Linked DNA regions of Flammeovirga agarivorans. The protein of the gene in region 2 interacts with the protein of the main gene of each other region in a pairwise test. Links are inferred from orthologs where the notes say so. Each region holds a gene or a part of one and is shown on either strand. Other genes may lie near its edges. The genes, in order: ftsZ and rlmN.

The links.
Region 1: the proteins of rlmN (region 2) and ftsZ interact in binary tests that used the Escherichia coli proteins (3 or more experiments, as listed by UniProt). The link is inferred for Flammeovirga agarivorans from one-to-one orthologs.

What each region holds. Positions count from the first base shown.
Region 1 is NZ_JABAIL010000001.1:639,392-642,663, forward strand. Bases 260-3,193 are described here. They hold ftsZ (cell division protein FtsZ), read left to right. Parts: upstream 260-967; coding sequence 968-2,419; downstream 2,420-3,193. Other genes in these bases: ftsA (cell division protein FtsA), read left to right, coding at 260-771; HGP29_RS02685 (DMT family transporter), read right to left, coding at 2,481-3,193. Also shown: more of ftsA, read left to right, coding at 1-259; more of HGP29_RS02685, read right to left, coding at 3,194-3,272. UniProt on the Escherichia coli protein: Essential cell division protein that forms a contractile ring structure (Z ring) at the future cell division site. The regulation of the ring assembly controls the timing and the location of cell division.
Region 2 is NZ_JABAIL010000015.1:408-3,694, forward strand. Bases 260-3,208 are described here. They hold rlmN (23S rRNA (adenine(2503)-C(2))-methyltransferase RlmN), read right to left. Parts: upstream 2,289-3,208; coding sequence 1,230-2,288; downstream 260-1,229. Other genes in these bases: HGP29_RS26325 (DUF4476 domain-containing protein), read left to right, coding at 260-849; HGP29_RS26330 (DMT family transporter), read right to left, coding at 850-1,179; HGP29_RS26340 (tetratricopeptide repeat protein), read right to left, coding at 2,424-3,208. Outside these bases: more of HGP29_RS26325, read left to right, coding at 13-259; more of HGP29_RS26340, read right to left, coding at 3,209-3,287.

The DNA.
Region 1 (3,272 bases), on a different replicon or contig from region 2:
GTACTTACTGAAGAGGAAAAAGAAGCAGGTGTAGCAATTATTGATATCGGTGGAGGTACTACTGATATTGCAATTTTCTATGATGGTATTATCAGACATACTGCAGTAATTCCTTTCGGTGGTGATATTATTACTTCAGATATCAAACAAGGTTGTGCTGTGATGCAACATCAGGCAGAACTTCTAAAAGTAAAATTTGGTCAGTCTATGGCTGCAAATACTAAAGATTCTGAAGTAGTAGAAATTCCAGGAATCAATAATAGAACTCCAAAAGAGGTATCTATTAAGAACCTAGCCTATATCATTGAGGCAAGAATGGAGGAAATTATTGATTTAATTAAAGCAGAACTTAAAGATTCTGGATATATGGATAAGTTGGCTGGCGGTTTAGTATTAACTGGTGGTGGATCAAAACTTAGAAATATCCAGCATTTATTTGAATATAAGATTGGTTTGGATACTCGTATTGGTTATCCGACAGCTTTCTTAGGAAAATCAGATCGATCTGAAAAAGTGAAAGATCCAAAATTTGCTACAGCATTAGGCTTAGCATTGGCAGGGTTTAAAGCTTTAGATCAGAGAGAAGAAGATCGTCCAAGAAAAATGTATCAACAACCGATTCAAGACGAGAAAACAACATCATATTCAGAAAGAACTAAAGTTGCGGATACTTCTGCTGCAAGAGGAAAGAATATTTTCTCAGATTTTCTTCAAAAGGCAAAAGACCTTTTGATAGATGATTATGATGATACAGAAGATTATAAAGATTAATACTTTATTTTAAATAGTTCTAGGTTGAACTATAATTTTTGTGTATTTTCATATAGGAAAGATGATATTTTTTTTAAATACTTATTTAAAGAATGTAAATCTTTCAAATTATGCTATTATTTTAGCAAAAGTTTTAACAAAAGAGCAACATGGATTCCTTTTAAAAGGATCCTAAATTTATAAATTTTTTGAGTCTATGACTGAAACGAGCTACGAGTTTGATATGTCTAGCAACTCTGCTGCCAATAAAATCATCAAAGTGGTTGGTGTTGGTGGAGGCGGTGGTAACGCCGTGCGACACATGTATGAACTAGGAATTCACGATGTGGATTTCTTTATCGCTAACACAGATAAACAGGCATTAGAGTCTAGTCCTGTACCTAATAAAGTACAATTAGGTTTAGAACTAACTTCAGGTCTTGGTGCGGGAGCAAAGCCAGAAATTGGTAGAGAGTCTGCATTAGAGACTAAAGATGATATTAAACAATTTCTTTCGAACGGTACTAAGATGGTGTTCATCACTGCAGGTATGGGTGGTGGAACAGGTACAGGTGCAGCTCCTGTTATCGCAGAAATTGCTCGTAGCTTGAACATTCTTACAGTAGGTATTGTTACAATGCCTTTTAGATTTGAAGGAAAACCAAAAGAAAGAAGAGCACTTCAAGGTATCGAAGAATTAAAAGAACATTGTGATACTGTTCTTGTTATTCTAAACGAGAAATTGAAAGAGGTTTACGGTAGATCTTCAATGAGAGAAGCATTTTCTCAAGCAGATAATGTTTTAGCTCGTGCTGCAAAATCTATTGCAGAGATTATCACTGTAGACGCATATATCAACGTCGATTTTGAAGATGTTAATACAGTAATGAGAGATGCGGGTACTGCCGTAATGGGCTCATCTATTGAGTCTGGTGAAGACCGTGCAATTAGAGCTACTGAAGCTGCAATTGCGTCTCCATTATTGAATAATACTGATATTACTAATGCGAAGTACATTTTACTAAGTTTAGTTGTAAGTGATTATGACAACTTAGATATGAGTGAACTTGAGCAGGTGACAAGTTATATTCAAGACAGAGCAGGTGAAGAAGCTGAGGTGATCTTTGGTGTAGCTAAAGACGAATCATTAGGCGATGCAATTAGCGTTACAGTTATTGCTACAGGTTTTGAAGAAGATAAAGATAAGTCACCTTCAGATTTTTTTAACAAAGGGGAGTCTGGTTTAGGAAATAAGACAAGTAGAATTTCTACTTCAATTCCTACAAAAACACCTGAACCAATCTCTACAAAGGAGGAAACTACTCCAGTTGTTGAAGAAAAATCTACAGAATCAGTTGAAGAAACTCCTGTAGCAGAAACTTCGGCGGCTCCCCAGGTTGAGGAAAAAGTAGAAGCAAAACCACAAAAAACGGTTTACTCACTTAATGATGAATATGAAGCAAGCTCTGCAGCATCAATATCTAATGATGATAATGTTGAAGAGACTGCAACACCAACATCACAAAACTTAAGTAGTTATAAAAAGTTTGACTCAATGAAAGAAATTTCAAATGATGAATTGAAAGATTTGAGAGACATTCCAGCTTACTTAAGAAGAGGAGTTAAATTGAATCCTACAAAAAATAATGAAGAAGATACAGAGGAATAATCTTATCTAATTCAAAAAAAGGGTTGATATCTACTAGATATCAACCCTTTTTAGTTTATGACTATTTTTGTAGTCTAGTTTTGTATATCAAATTTAATATTGTTCCTAGCATAACAAGGAGCATACCTAAGATTACTTCAATACTAAAGAATTCTCCAAAGAAGAATATACCATAAAGAGCTCCGTAAATCACACTTGTATAATTCATACTTGAAACTGTTGCAGCATCATCATCAGATTGATAGGCTTTAGTGAGTAGTATTTGGCCAATTTGAGATAAAATTCCAATGCTTAGTAATGCTATCCAAGTCCACCCTGTTGGGGTAACCCAATCAAAATAACACCATAACCCTGTTATTGGTACGGCTACAAATGGGAAGTAAAAAACAACGACGACAGGATTTTCTTTACCTTTTAATTTTCCTATTACAGTATATGCAGCAGCAGAACCAATTGCTCCACTGATAGCAATGGCTAGGTATAGAGGATCTACCCTTGGATCAAAACCCTTGATTAATACTACTCCAACAATACTTAAACTCATAAATAATAGCTGAGCGGGTTTAAGAGGTTGTTTTAAAAAGAGCATAGCAAAAATTGCTGTGAATAAAGGTGCTAAATTTTGCAATACTACAGCTGTAGCTAATGGTAGATTTTGAAAACTGGCAAAGACTAAAACAAGAGAAACGGTTCCAAAAAATCCTCTGAGAAATAACATCTTCTGATTGTTACCCCATAAGTAAACACTTGCTTTTTTGAGGGTAACATAACTTAAGACTAGAGAGACTAAAGCCCTGAAAAAAACTACTTCTTGAGGTGGTATTTGAGGAATCGATTTGACGATTAACTGCAT
Region 2 (3,287 bases):
TTACTGCTAACTATGAAATTTTATTATTTACTCACTCAATTATTTCTTCCATTTTCACTATTCGCAATTCAGGAAGACTGTAAAGAAATCTCCAAAAAAGAGTATACAAAGGTAATATCTACTTTTCATGAATTACCTGAAGATATCTACAGTGTAAAAGCTAAAGAATTTACAGAGGTATACTGTATGAACAGTAAATCTGTACATGAGTTAGCTGCCATATTTAAATCAGATCATGAGCGTATAGAGTATTTATACCACGCATATGCTTATGTAGAGGATTGGTCAGATTTACATACAATGCATTTTCATTTCGAAGATAGCTTATACTTAGAACGATTTGTCTCTTTTGTACAAAGCTTTGAAAGTGACATGTCAAATATTTCAGAAGATTTAGCAAGAATAGAATCCGAAATGATCACCGATTATGTTTTGGAAGAAATACCAGAAGAACAGAGAGTAGTTTATGTGGATGGGTATAGAGGTAAAATTGGAGCAGATAAACCCATGAGTAATGATGTGTTTCAAAAGTTATTTAGAGACCTTCAAGTTCATGATATCCCTAAGGATAAAATAAACTTATTTGATAATAGAATTCAAAATCATGGTATTTCTGTGACACAGCTTCAAATCGTATTAAATTTATTCAGTTTTGAAACCGATAAAATGAAAGTTTTTAATACTTCATTAAGCTCAATATATGATTTAGATAATCTATATAAAGTTAAAGGTCAGTTTATCAATTTCTTTTATAAAAAAGAGATAGATGATATAACTAGTACTCAATTAGAGAGTTTGGCAACCGATGAAATCACAAAAGATGATCATGTAATTTATCAGAAGAACTAACTAATGGGAAGTGTGATTTGAAAGGTTTACGATAACAACACCTATAAGTATAAAAGCTATACCAATAATTGTTGGCCAATTCAGTGGTTCTTTATAGAAAAAATATCCGATAGTAGTAATGCAAATAATGCCAATACCAGACCACAAAGCATACGTGATTCCGATAGGAATACTTTTTACAGCTAACGATAAGAAATAAAAAGAAATACCATATCCAATCACTGTAATGACTGAGGGTATTAGTTTAGTAAATCCTTCTGATGCTTTTAGTGTTGATGTAGCGATAATTTCAGAGATAATCGCAATAAAAAGAAATAACCAATGCATAATGCTAAAAGTAAAAAAGACTAGAACCTTCTCCAGTTCTAGCCTTTATAAATTTATTTTTTCTTGTTCTTATCTTTGTTGGCTAATTGGCCGCAGGCAGCATCAATATCTTTACCACGGCTTCTTCTAATATGAACGTTAACACCTTTTTTAGAAAGGTAGTCAGCGAATTTCTGAATTTTATCAACTTTAGCATTTAAGAAATCTGCTTCAGAAATAGGGTTGTATTCTATTATATTGACCTTAGATGGTAAGTGTTTTGTGAATTGATACAACTCTTCAGCATCTTGAATTGAATCATTGAAATTATTAAAAACAATGTATTCGTAAGTAACTGGACTTTTAGTTTTACTAAAGAAATACTTTAATGCATCACGCAGAACGTTAAGATTATTTTGCTCATTGATAGGCATAATCTTGTTTCTCTTCTCATCATTTGCTGCGTGTAGAGACAAGGCTAGGTTGAATTTTACATTGTCATCACCAAGCTTTTTAATCATTTTAGCAACACCTGCAGTAGAAACTGTGATACGTTTAGCAGACATACCTAATCCATTAGGAGAAGTAATTTTCTCTACTGATTCTAGAACATTTTTGTAGTTTAATAGAGGTTCTCCCATACCCATGTATACAATGTTGGATAACCCAGTATTAAAGTTCTCCATTGCTTGTTCATTGATAGCAACTACTTGATCATAGATTTCAGCGGCATCTAAGTTTCTCTTACGATCCATGTATCCTGTAGCACAGAAAGAGCATGTTAAAGAACAGCCAACTTGTGATGAAATACAAGCTGTCATTCTTGGTTCAGCAGGGATAAGTACACCTTCTACTAAATGCTTATCATGTAATTGAAAAGCAGATTTAATCGTACCATCACTACTTTTTTGTGCTTTGAAGGTTGAAATTGGCAGGATCTCAAAGTTCTCACTTAGAAGTTCTCTAGTTTTCTTTGAGAGGTTGGTCATTTCATCAAAAGATTTTACAGAGCTTTTCCATAGCCAATCCTGGATTTGCTTTGCTCTAAAACCCTTTTCACCATTTTCAGTAAGGAAATCCTTTATTTGATCAGGAGTCATTTTACGGATATCCTTTTTCTTCGTTTTAATCATGGATGTATATATATACTAATTGTTTTCTTAATGCAAATATAACTTTTTGATTTAGAGAGTAAAAAGCCCGAACCTCAATGCGAAGTTCGGGCTTTTCAATGAAAATTAGAAAAACTGTTAAGTTTTAGAAAGGAATTACTCCATTGCTTCTAACTTTTTGTTTACAGCTTCTAATTTGTCATTTTCTTTTGTCATATAGTAGATTCTAGAAAGAAGTACTAAGTATTTGCTTTCGTCTGGAGCAAGTTCAGAAACTTTCTCAGCGTATGGAGCAGCTAACTTAGAGTATTCTAACATTTTAGCATCTAATTCTTTTGCTTTTGCAGGATCAGCATAGTTCATACCTTTCATTGGTAAGTCTTGCTTCTCTTTGTTATAAGCAGCAGCTCTGTTGTAATATAAAGCACCTAAGTTGAATAAACCATTCTTGCTCTCAGGATTGATATCAATTACTTTTTTGTATTGAGCAACAGCCATTTCGAAGTATTCTTCAGCTTTTGCAGACTCTTCAGACTCACGAGCTTTTTCAGCAGCTTGATCATAAAGAACTGCTAAGTTGAAGTTCATACCTTCGTCGTTTGGAGTTTCCGCTAAAGCAGATTTAACAGAAGCGATTGCATCATCTAATTTGTTAAGCTTCACATAGTAAGCAACCATTTGTGAAGTTAAAGTAGGGTTACCAGGGTTGTTTTTAGCACCCTCGATAGCGATTTCTAAACATTTCTCGTAAGCAACGTTTGCTTGAGCTGTTAATTCTTCAACTTCTTTGTTTGCTGCGTCTAAAGTAGTTTGAGCTTTTGTGATCTCAGCAGTAGCTTCTTCTACTTCTTTTTGAGCAGTTGCTGCTTTTTGACGAGCAGAACCATATTTACGTCCACCACCTTTAGTGTAGTACTCATAACGTTCTTGAGATTGCTCTTTTTGTTTAGTAGCTTTCTCAATAGTACCTTCAGCATCTCTGATTTCATACTTTAACTCGTCGATACGCTCTTCAGCAGG